DNA from 3 places in the Pseudoalteromonas sp. SM9913 genome. Region 3 is predicted to be linked to each of the others. Evidence: predicted binding sites of a transcription regulator. Region 3 holds the regulator's gene; each other region holds the start of a gene.
The links. Region 3 encodes LexA, which represses DNA repair genes until DNA is damaged. Its sites were predicted from a motif close to TACTGTATNNNNATACAGTA; they were not measured.
Positions count from the first base shown of each region.

Region 1: the regulator LexA is predicted to act here: its motif matches at 2,134-2,153, upstream of uvrD (DNA helicase II).
Region 2: the regulator LexA is predicted to act here: its motif matches at 1,761-1,780, upstream of dinB (DNA polymerase IV).

Region 1 is NC_014803.1:140,398-144,675, reverse strand. Features, by position in the region: gene yrfG (GMP/IMP nucleotidase) at 1-250, shown strand, start outside; gene PSM_RS00660 (dUTP diphosphatase) at 518-1,144, opposite strand; gene PSM_RS00655 (YacL family protein) at 1,197-1,565, opposite strand; gene PSM_RS00650 (hypothetical protein) at 1,678-1,902, opposite strand; gene uvrD (DNA helicase II) at 2,218-4,278, shown strand, end outside.
Region 2 is NC_014803.1:709,366-713,643, reverse strand. Features, by position in the region: gene PSM_RS03300 (HNH endonuclease family protein) at 1-484, opposite strand, end outside; gene dinB (DNA polymerase IV) at 526-1,587, opposite strand; gene PSM_RS18575 (hypothetical protein) at 1,822-1,998, opposite strand; gene PSM_RS03290 (acyl-CoA thioesterase) at 2,327-2,758, shown strand; gene PSM_RS03285 (aldo/keto reductase) at 2,771-3,823, shown strand; gene PSM_RS03280 (hypothetical protein) at 3,944-4,278, shown strand, end outside.
Region 3 is NC_014803.1:3,161,011-3,165,288, reverse strand. Features, by position in the region: gene hmpA (NO-inducible flavohemoprotein) at 1-52, shown strand, start outside; gene PSM_RS14565 (endonuclease) at 92-745, opposite strand; gene PSM_RS14560 (hypothetical protein) at 998-1,378, shown strand; gene PSM_RS14555 (PaaI family thioesterase) at 1,408-1,851, opposite strand; gene lexA (transcriptional repressor LexA) at 2,050-2,667, shown strand; gene coxB (cytochrome c oxidase subunit II) at 3,161-4,278, shown strand, end outside.

The DNA of each region.
Region 1 (4,278 bases), 310 kb from region 3:
AGACGGGGTGGTGTCAACGCATGAATATGGGGTAAGTAAAGAGCAACAAAGTTTATGGCACAAGGTTCAAGGGGATTTAGGGTTTGATAAACGCCGCACATTATTTGTAGATGACAGCTTACCGGTATTAAATGCCGCACGAAAATACGGCATTGAGCATTTACTTGCGGTTGCTAACCCGAATAGCCAGCAACCACATAACGAAATAACCGATTACTTAAGCGTCACCGATTACCGTAAGCTTATTTAGGGTCTGTTGATCTTTCAAGGTTAAATTTGCAGCAGTCTGTTTGGTATTTAGGCAAGGCAGAGCCTATGTGGTGTGGTTATTCCCCATAAATAGGCGATAACGCAGCATCAATGCCAAACAGGCGCTGCCCGAAGGGTTCTGCCTAGGGGCGATTTACTCTTTGTTGCTCGGTTTTTACTTAGCCCACTAGGTTACAAACCTCGCGTCGCGATTAAACCGCCCCTAGTTTGAACAAATTGTAATCCGCAAAGGTCAACAGACCCTGGCTTATTCGCCCTGAGGGTAACGCGCTACTAAGCCTTGATATACCTGTTTTGCAAAATCTGCATGCTCAGTATCAAGGCTTTTAACTACTTCAACTAAGTGTTCGTTATCTTCTTTGCCATGCCACACTTTAATGTAACTACCCTCTTTGTAACCATGATCCTGACGGAAGAAGTTCAGCGTATTTTTACCCACATAGCCACGATATAAATCATCAATATCCATACCGATTTGTGCCATACAACCGGCAAAAGCAGCCGCGTTAAAGGTTTTATTGGCAACCGCACTGGCTGCTAATAATTCAAGCGTTTGTTTAAAATCATCACCTTGCTGTGGGGCGCTCATTTGAGTTTGTAGCTGTGTTGCTATTTGCTCGTAGCTGGTCTCACCGTCGATACGTAGCGATAAACCAAAATGAAAAATATCAACCAGCTCTAAAATTACTTGCTCAGTATCTGGGGTTTGTTTTTTCCACCATTTCCAACCGTAATGATCCAGCATTTCTGCACATTCAACCCAAATAGCTCTATACCACTCAAAGCCTTGACTAAACCATTGCTCATGTACTTTGGTATTCATGGCATTTTGCATTTCTAGCATAACAACTAGTTTGTTTAAATTCGCAGACATATTGGTTCCACTGTTGGATTTATAATTAGGGTAATAATACAGATAATATAACTTAACGACCAGCCGAAAACTCATGCCACGAATTGATCAGGTCAACAAAGTCTTCAAAACCACAACCACTGCTTAAATCATTCTCTTCAAGCATGAGTTCATCATCTTGGTAGGCTAATATATCTTCGTTATCTTGATGCAGCGCATGCGCTTCAAATAACGCTTCATCTTTAGAAAGAATTAGGTCAATTTCTTGGCCTTTAAGTGTTACCGGCTCAAAGCTTGAACTCACCGAGCTAATAAGTGCCTGCACCATAGCCACTTTGTCTTTGCCTATTTCTTCATTTAACCAACGGCCTATAATCGCGTGCTCGCTGCTAATTTTAATTCTTAACCCACTAATAGGATCGCGAATGAATTGGTATTCCATAACTTTATTCCAGTACTGCTAATACAACAGATTATAACCTAATCAGCTATGAATAATGAAAGCCAGATACAAAAATAGCGCCGCAAGGCGCTATTTAGCATCATCAATTTAGCTAACCACCTGAGCGATAGCGTGCAGCATCAATAATTGCCCATAAATGGAATACGGCTCCAATTACGGCTGGAACCACTAAAAACCATAACGCATAGCCGCCAAAAACCAGAATTGCAAAAACAAGTGCCGCTAAAATACGGCCCTGCACCAACTGCCCTAAACCGGGGAAAAAAATATTACATAATGCTGCAATTACGTTACCGCCAGAACCTTGTTGAGACATACTAACCTCTGTAGTTTAATTAATTTTGTATTTGTACTTATTATTTATACTTACACACTTTATGCCAATTTATTAAGGCTTACAAATCATACAGTTAAATTATTACGAATTTATCAGTTTAGTATTTTTTGCCAAAAATAAGTCAAATTAGCAATTTTGAATAGCTATTTTAGTTACTTGCTCAGTTTATACTGTTAACTATTCAACAACTTAAATACGTATTTTATAAATAGCTGTTTATAAAAACAGTATTTTATTTAGCCTAACAAAAACACCTGTTATACTGCTCTCATTATTGATTAAAAAGGCGTAACGATGGACGTTTCAGAATTACTCGATGGCTTAAATGATAAACAACGCGATGCCGTTGCAGCGCCATTACAAAACATGCTGGTATTAGCAGGAGCAGGTTCAGGTAAAACTCGAGTATTGGTTCATCGTATTGCCTGGTTAATGCAAGTAGAGCAAGCCTCTGCCTATAGTATTTTTGCGGTAACCTTTACTAATAAAGCCGCTAAAGAAATGCGCTCACGGGTTGAAGAAACATTAAAAGCCCCTGTAGGCGGCATGTGGATTGGTACTTTCCATGGTTTATCGCACCGAATTTTGCGTGCACATCACCGTGAAGCAAACTTACCAGAAGCCTTTCAAATTTTAGACTCTGACGATCAGCTTCGTATGATCAAGCGCTTATTAAAATCGATGAATATTGATGATAAAAAATGGCCGGCAAAGCAGTTTGGTTGGTACATAAGCGCTAAAAAAGATGAAGCTCTGCGCCCTAAAGATATTCAGGCATACGATATTAACGAGCAAATGATGCTGCGTGTTTACGCGGCCTATCAAGAAGCTTGTGATAGAGCGGGCCTAGTTGATTTTGCAGAAATATTACTACGTAGCTATGAGGTTCTTAAAAATAACCCAACCTTGCTGCGTCATTATCAGCAGCGCTTTGCGCACATGCTTGTAGACGAGTTTCAAGATACCAATACTATTCAGTATGCGTGGTTAAAACTACTTGCGGGCGATACCAGCAGCATCATGATTGTAGGCGATGATGACCAAAGTATTTATGGTTGGCGCGGCGCAAAAATAGAAAACATTAAACGCTTTTTAACCGATTTTGATGCAGAGACGATTCGCCTTGAGCAAAACTATCGCTCGACTGCCACTATTCTTAAAGCCTCAAACGCGTTAATTCAAAATAACTCCGAGCGAATGGGTAAAAGTTTATGGACCGATGGTAACGACGGTGAACCTATTTCTATTTATGCTGCTTTTAATGAGCTAGATGAAGCGCGCTTTGTGAGTAGCAAATTACGTAGCTGGCTTAATGCGGGTAATGCACTTCAAGATGCGGCTATTTTATATCGTAGTAATGCGCAATCGCGGGTACTTGAAGAAGCAATGCTACAAGAAGGTTTAAAATACCGAATTTATGGCGGTATGCGATTCTTCGAACGCCAAGAAATTAAAGATGCTCTTTCATACTTACGCTTAGTGGGTAACCGCCAAGATGATGCGGCATTTGAGCGTGTTATTAATACGCCCGCCCGCGGCATTGGCGATAAAACATTAAGCCATATACGTGACTGCGCTCGCGCTGAATCTTTGCCGCTTTGGTATGCTGCTAAAGCCATTGTAGAGCAACAGCATTTATCGGGTCGCGCTTCTGGAGCTGTTGCCAAGTTTGTTGAGTTAATTGAACATATTGAAGATAAGATTAGTGACTTAACGCTGCACGAGCAGGCTAAATATGCCATTCAAACCTCAGGGTTAATGGCAATGTATCAGGCTGAAAAAGGTGAAAAAGGCCGTGCTCGGGTTGAAAACTTAGAAGAATTAATTAGCGCCTGCGATCAATATGAACTCCCTGAAGAGGAAGAATTCAGTTCACCACTACAAGGCTTTTTAGCCTACACCTCGCTTGAATCAGGTGAAGGGCAAGCTGATGAACATGAAGATGCGGTACAAATGATGACGCTTCACTCAGCTAAAGGCTTAGAGTTTCCGCTGGTATTTATGGTCGGTGTTGAAGAGGGCATGTTCCCATCACAACAAAGTAATGAAGAAACGGGCCGTTTAGAAGAAGAACGCCGCCTTTGTTATGTAGGTATGACCCGTGCTATGGATAAACTGTATATAAGCCACGCAGAAAGCCGCCGTTTATATGGTCAAGAAAAATACCACAGCCCATCGCGTTTTTTACGTGAAATACCCGAAGACTGCGTAGAAGAAATTCGCATTAAAACCCAGGTTTCTCGCCCGCCAGCAGCTGGTCGCTTTAGTGCATCGGTTAGCCATGCCGCCTTTGAAGAAAGCGGGTTTAATTTAGGTCAACGGGTGCTACATGCAAAATTTGGCATTGGTACGGTG
Region 2 (4,278 bases), 880 kb from region 3:
ACGCCCAAGATAAGGGAACAACATGATCGATATCTATTTCTGAGGCTTTAAAAATTGTATTCCCTGAAAAGGGGGATATCCATTTACCTGATTCAACTTTGCACATTCTGTTCGATTTAAACCTAACCTCTACTAATGATTGAGAAATTAAAGCTTCCATTCTAGAGTTTTGACAATCACCATCTTCATCAGCCCAGCCATTACCAAACTTGCTTCTTGAATATTCGGATCTATCTGCTAATTGCTGAGGTATCTTGTCAGGAATCGCTTGTTTATTCCCAGAAGGTTTTCCTTGCCTTTTAGGTAGCCTACCGCCTGATTCAAGGCAGGACTTTATCGAATTAAATGAATGAAAATTTTTAGTACGAGCATAATAAGGAGTATTTTCGTCGTGACAGATACCACTCTTTGATTTTTTGACTATTGATGCATCAATGTCATTTGAAAACAGAAAAGCGAAAAAAAACAACAAATAACGCTTCATATTACTCCCTAATCAAATAATGAAAAATATAAGGTTTAGTATTACTCAAACCCCAGTCCAAGCTGCAAGCTACGCTCTTCGGCTTCTTGTAACCCGATATGAATACCAAGCAATCTCACAGGCTTTCCCTTCCCCCTGACTATTGCTTCCGATAACAGTACGTTCAATAATTCTAAGCTAATTTCACTAGCTTTCTGCTCTTTTGTAGTTTGTTGGAAGTCGCTAAATTTAACCTTTACCCCAAGCTTATTCATAAAACGAGTCTCAAGGTACTTTGATGAACGACGCTTTAACTCAGGTAATAACTTATCAACTATTATCGCTTCAAGTTCACTTTGTGAACTAATATCGAACTCAAAAGTTCTCTCAACCCCAACAGACTTCCTTATACGGGTTACTTCGACTTCTCTATCATCTTTCCCATGACTACGATTCCATAATACGTGACCATATTTCCCAAAATTACTCGCTAAGAAGCTTTCATCAGAGCGCCTTATATCACCACAGGTTTCAAATCCAAGAGCCTTAAGCTTTTCAAAAGTTACTTTGCCAACACCGGGAATCTTTTTTAATGGTAGTGTCTCTAGAAACTCCCATACCTGATCTGGTGTTATTGTACATTGGCCGTTTGGCTTGTTTAGGTCAGAAGCTACTTTAGCGACGAATTTAAGCGGTGCAATCCCTGCGGAAGCAGTTAAGCCTGTAGCTTTTAGTATCTCATCCCTAATCTCTTGAGCAATCAAGGTAGCAGAACCTTGGTGAAGTGAGGAGTCGGATAAATCTAAGTAGGCTTCATCGAGTGACAATGGCTCTATTTTATCTGTGTACTTTTCAAAGATGCCATGAATGATTTGGCTGGTCTCTTTGTACACTTCCATTCTTCCGGGAACTACAACCAGACCGGGACACTTTTTAAGAGCTAACCCAGTTGGCATTGCCGAACTAATACCATACTGCCTTGCAATATAATTACAGGTAGAAAGAACCCCTCGACGATCAGATTTACCTCCAACAGCAACTGGCTTATTAGCTAATGATGGATTGTCTCTGATTTCAATTGAGACATAGTATGCATCCATATCAATGTGAGCGATTTTTCTCATTAGTACTATGCAAAAACTGTCAATATTGACAATGTATTATTTGGAGTATCAGTTTCGATCATATACAAGCCCTTTATTTCCCTTCGATAAACAGGCTGTCATCTAATTTTGTCAAGGTGTTGACAAGTTAGATAAGATGTCTATATGAATAAACTTTTTCATCACACAATAACAACTGTTTATTTATACAGCCATTATTGTGGAATCACTTTTAATTAGCAAGCATGTTATTGCTTAAAAAGAGCGTTTACTTTTCTTTGGCTTATTAAAACAATACATCCAAAATAAAATTTCTAAAGAAAAGCCTAATAAAATCAAAACAATTGCCCCAGCCTCATTACCCATAGCGTAACAAGTAAACGACGCTATAAAAACGGTGCATGCCAATAACCAATTAATTATATTCTGCATAGTTATCTCCTTGTGTGTTAATAGTTACTATAGCCATGAATTTAAAGAGGTACAATTTTTACTCAAGGGTTTTTATTTAGCACTGTCGTTCTTTTAAGGTTAAGGTTAAGGTTAAGGTTTGTTCAATCTGAGGCAGTTTACTCACGGCACGAGGTTTATAGCCTAATTGTTTAAATAAAAAAGGCGCAAAGCTTCCATGTCCTGCTTACGTCCCTTATTTACATCCATGAGGGCAATACAGAGTAGCTCCACCCCTAGTTATAATTCCCTTGAGCTCATCCGACCATATTGCTAATCTAAATGCTTTAAAACTAAGAGCAATAAATACATGGAAACGTTTAAACAACAACACCCTATTCATACCGATATTACTGTGGCATGGGGCGATATGGATGCCCTACAGCATGTTAATAACTGTGTTTACCTGCGTTATTTTGAAATAGCCAGAATCGATTTTTTAAATAAATTAAATTTATTTGAGACTATTAATGCGAAAGCCACTGGCCCTGTGATCAGTGAAAATAATATTCGCTACAAACGCCCTGTAACGTTTCCTGACACATTAAGCGTAGGTATTACCATTAGTGATATAAAATCTGACCGCTTTGTAATGAACTACAGTGTGTTTAGTCATGCACAAAACGCGATAACAACCACCGGCATGTCAAAAGTGGTCATGTTTGACTTTAAAACAGGCCAAAAAGCCACGATCACAGAGCCATTGTTATCGGCTTTAAAAGCAAACTCTCAAACCGAATAATTAGGATTAGCAATGCAATATAGTCAATTAGGCAGTAGTGGTGTTAGCGTTTCAAGAGTGTGTTTAGGTAGCATGACCTGGGGAGTACAAAACACCCAACATGATGCCGACCAACAGATAGCCTATGCGCTTGAGCAGGGTGTGAACTTTATTGATACAGCAGAAATGTATGCTGTTCCTCCCTCTCCCGATACCTACGGTAAAACAGAAGAAATTATAGGCAATTGGATAGCACGTAATTCACAAAAACGAAAAGACATTGTTATTGCAACTAAAATTGCAGGGAATGGACTTTCTTGGGTACGTGATGGCGGCAATATTACTCGCCAAGCTGTTATTGATGCGGTTGATCATTCTCTAAAACGCCTTCAAACCGACTATATTGATTTATACCAGCTACACTGGCCAAATCGCCGTACCCCTCACTTTGCTAGGCAATGGCCTGGTATGCTTAAATTTACCGAGGTAGATGCAAAACAACACACCGCTGATATGCTTGATATTTTAGAGGGGTTAGATGCGTGTGTTAAAGCAGGAAAAATTAAGCATTGTGGGCTTTCTGATGATACGCCTTGGGGAATTAGCCAATTTTTAAATTTAGCAAAAGAGCATAACTTGCCAAAAATGGTGTCTATCCAAAACGAGTTTAGCCTAGCACATGCCAAAGATTGGCCTTATTTAATAGAACAATGTGTACATGAAGATATTGCTTATTTACCTTGGTCACCATTGGCCGCAGGGCTATTAACCGGTAAATACCTAAATGGAGCACGCCCTGAAGGCTCCCGCTGGACATTTATGCAGCGTAACGGTATTTTTCGTGATACGCCACAATCACAACAGGCGACCAAAGAGTATGTTGAACTTGCCCATGCACACGCTATCACCCCAGCTCAATTAGCGCTGGCTTGGTGTAATCAAGTTGATGGAGTGACATCATCTATCATTGGTGCCACTACTATGGCGCAATTAAAGGAAGACATTGATGCGTTTGACCTAACACTGAGCGATGACGTGTTATCAGCGATTGATATCATATTTAGAAATAATCCAATGCCTTACTAATGAAATTAAGCAAAGGGTAAATGTTATTCAATAATGTTGATTCTTTGCTATTCTTTATGTTTATTTTCTAAACATTATCGGTATAATGCGCAGCAAATTTTCAAGGACGATCTATTTGTTATGTTGCCTCTTCGTTTTTTATGCCTGAGCACTTTAGTTATTTTTTCTCTTTATAGTCACACTCTAATAGCAAAACCGGTAGAGGAAATTTTATGGCTACAAAGTAAAACCCCTCCATTTCATTTAGATGCTGATGATTCCCAATCCGGCTTATGTGATAATTTAACTGAGCAACTCATCTCAACCATTAAAGGCGTTAAACATACTCGCTTAGTTTTACCGCAAAAGCGTATTAACAAATATATAAATGAAGGTAAAAACGTCTGTTTCCCATGCGCTATTTATAAGCACAGTGCAAATAAACAGTTTATATATTCAATACCTACGTCTATTTA
Region 3 (4,278 bases):
GCAAAGCTCAAACATTCACTACGAAATATTTGGACCACACCAAGCGTTATAGGTTAATTAAAAGCGTGTGTTACACGCTTTTAATTTAAACTTACAGCTTTTTACTATTTGTGTTAGCAGCATAAGCTTGTTGTTGCCAAGCATTAAATAGCTTTTGTTGTTTAGCTGAAATTTTTAAACCATACGTTTTTTGCATGTAAGCGTACGCATCGGCAATGCGTTTACGTGCATGAACAGGCGGTTCAACAACACGTTGTTTAAAATTAACTTTAACCTCACAGCGACCATATTGCGTCGCGTTTTGGGCTAACATGCCAAAGCGGTAGTTTGAGCGATCGGCGTTAATTTCACCAATTGCAGGGGCTAAATTGTTTATATCGGCTTCCATCATGCGAAACTTAGCGCTAACTTTGCGGCAGTTTTTACGCCCACCATCTTGCCAACATTGTAACTGGTGACCAAATTCCCATGCAGGGACAATATGTTCCCATTCAATTCGCAGGGCACGTTGATTTACTTTGCCTGAGCGGGTTAGTGTGTTGCGAGGCACGTAGCCACAATGGGTAGGGTCGGGTACCAACTTTTTGCCTTGTTTTTTTATATCGCAACCACAATAAATACTTTTAGCGTTTTCGGGAAGGGTATTAATTAAGTGCTTTTTGGCACTCGAAAACCGCGTAAATTGTTCGCCCATTGCTGAAAAACAAGCACAGCAAGCCAACAAAGCTAAAATAAACCGAATCATATCCATCACATACGTGAACTACAGGAGCGGCTAGTTTAAGGCCTAGAATAAAAAAGTAAACTGCCGCCGGCATGCTTTAATTTTAATTTGCGTATTTTGTAGAGGGCGTTTTTGAGGAGTAAATAGTGGGCAATATTCAGAGGCTAACGCTAAAAATGCGTTAATGAGGTGATTCCTGCGTTGTTGATTTGGTATAACGGTAAAACTGCGTTAAAGTTTGCAATGAAATTAATAGAGGGTAAAAACGAGATAATGTCGGAAATTCAATTTTTAAATGTAGATCTAGAGCTTGAGTCAAAGCAAGATATTAGCGTATTAGTTGCTGATTTAAAAAAGGTCGCAACTATTTTACATTATGATAAAGACGAATACCGTCAACTTGCTCGCATTGAGGTTGCAGGTGAAATAACCACGCCAGATAAAGCGATTAATCACTTGTGTGAGTTAATCGAGTCGTGTTCACGCAATGCATTAAAGCAATGGTTGAGTTGTTCACGCAGAACTTTCGATATTGGGTTTGAGTCTGGCACTTCGCCAAAATGCTTTAACCAAGCCTTACATGCAGATACCTTGTTACGTATATCTGCAATTGGTGCAGGCGTAGAAATTACTATTTACCCTTTCGAAAAGTAATTTAATTTCAACCTTGGTTAATTGACTTACTAGCCTTTTCGCTCTACTACGGCTGCGGTCATACGTGATACGCAGCAAAGCTCATTGCGGCTATTGGTTATTTTAATATCCCAAACCGAGCTGCGCTTGCCGATATGATAAGCTCTCGCTGTGGCCGTTAATGTGCCATTGCGTGATGCCTTTAAATGACTTGCACTGATTTCTTGGCCAACACAATAAAATCGATTGAAATCAACCACAAAATTAGCGGCATAACTTGCTACTGTTTCAGCAAGCACCACATTTGCACCACCATGAACGATACCCATAGGGTTATGATGCTCTGGAATTGCCGGCATAGTTGCCACTAAGTAGTCATCACCAATTTCACTGATTTCTATTCCCATGGTTTTCATGAGTGTCCCTTGGCCTGTAATACCTTGATCTAATTGCTTACAAAACTCTAATGTAATCGGTTGATGCCAAATACTCATGCTAGCTCCTTGGATAAGTAATTGAGAATTAAAATTTATTAATATGATAATGCGTTGCTAATAATTACATTTATCACCCTGCTTTTAAAGTAGGTTATTGTTTGATGATAACGGCATATAAGGCATTAATTTATATTTGCGATTTTTAAATAACTGTATATACTCACAGTTAATTGTACTGTATGGAAAACCAGTTGTATGCGACCATTAACGAAACGCCAAGCGCAAATACTCGAACTCATTAAAGTGTTTATTAAAGACACTGGTATGCCTCCTACACGTGCCGAAATTGCACAAACACTGGGTTTTAAAAGTGCGAATGCTGCAGAAGAACACTTAAAAGCACTGGCCAAAAAAGGTGTGATTAAAATGAAGCCAGGCGCGAGTCGGGGCATTCAGCTTGTTGAAGAAGAGGAGCCAGAGCAGTTAGGCTTACCTTTAATTGGCAGGGTGGCTGCCGGTGAGCCTATATTGGCGCAACAGCATGTAGAAAGCCACTGTAAAATTGACCCTTTAATGTTTAAACCTGCGGCCGATTTTTTATTGCGTGTTAACGGTATGAGTATGAAAGACATTGGTATTATGGATGGTGATTTACTTGCTGTGCATAAAACCCAAGTTGCCGAAAATGGACAAGTTATTGTTGCCCGTGTTGACGACGATGTAACCGTGAAGCGTTTAGAAAAAGCGGGCAGAAAAGTACTCTTACATGCTGAAAATGATGAGTTTTCAGCTATTGAGGTCGATTTAGAAAATGAGTCGTTCAATATTGAAGGCTTAGCGGTAGGTGTTATTCGTAACGCTGACTGGATGTAGTATTAAAGCATAATTTAGCGCTTAATAGTGATTAGGCGCTGGGTTTGTTAGCAGCACAATGTCTAACTTATCAAATGTATGACTATATGTTGTTAAGTGCTTCTCCTATCATAAATAAAATCACTAAATACTTTATAAATAAACAAATTTACTCTGCTTTTTTAAGTTAACAATTTTTTATATTTCTATCCTGTAATTTCAATACACCCCTTACTAAACCTGACTCTTAGATTAATTGCCTGACTAGTTGCTATTTTTTTAGCTGCGCATTTTAAAAAATACACCTTGTTTATTTTTCATACTCACCTTGCTTATTGTTTATTTTTTAACTAGTTATTAAAGAGCTGGAATAAAAATAACTCACAGCTTAGTCGTTTTGAGAACACACATTTACTAAATCCAGCACCCTTATAAAAAATAAAAATAACGAATAGGCGTTTAAGCCGTATGCCTCTTCGCTTTGCGTCAGCAATAGCATCAAAGGAGCCGTCACATGGGTAAGCTGAGTTCTTCCTTGTGGCTTATATTGTTTGTTTTTTCGCAGAATGTGCTTGCTAATAGCCAATATAATATGCGTAAAGGCGTAACCGATATAAGTAATAATGTATACCAACTGCACATGACTATTTTTTTAATATGTTGTGTGATTGGGGTGATCGTGTTTGCCATTATGTTTTGGGCACTCATTCATCATCGCAAATCTAAAGGGGCTGTCCCTGCCCAATTCCATGAAAGCACCAAAGTAGAAATACTGTGGACTGCGATCCCTTTTGTCATATTAATTGTTATGGCCATTCCTGCGACTAAAACCTTAATTGCCATGGAGGATGCCAGCAAAGCTGATCTCACCATTAAAATTACAGGCTCACAGTGGAAGTGGCATTACGAGTATATGGGGGAGGACGTTGAGTTTTATTCCATGCTAGCTACACCTCAAAATGAAATAACCAACCTTGCTGATAAAAACCCGAATTATTTACTCGAGGTCGATAAACCGCTGGTACTACCAATTAATCAAAAAGTACGTTTTTTAATGACTTCAGATGATGTTATTCACTCATGGTGGGTGCCTGACTTTGCCGTTAAAAAAGATGCAAACCCTGGGTTTATTAATGAAACATGGACCAATATTAATGAGGTTGGTACTTACCGTGGGCAGTGTGCAGAGCTTTGCGGTAAAGATCATGGTTTTATGCCTGTTGTGGTAGAAGCTAAAACAGAAGAAGACTTCAAAACGTGGTTAGCAGAGGCTAAACAAGCCAAGCAAAAAGCAGCTGCAGCAGACGCTGCGTTATTAGACCAAGTTGTACCAAAAGAAGAGCTGATGGCGCTTGGTGAGCAGGTTTATATGGCGAGCTGCGCGGCGTGCCATCAGCCAACAGGATTAGGCTTGCCGGGTGTTTTTCCGGCTCTTAAAGGCAGCCCAATAGTCATAGGTGATATCAAAGGGCATATAGATATTTTGCTCCACGGTAAACCAGGTACGGCTATGCAGTCTTTCGCAAAGCAATTATCAATCAAGCAAATAGCAGCTGTTATTACCTATAAACGCAACGCGTGGGGTAATGACACTGGTGATGTAATTCAACCGAGCGAGATACAAGCGGCACT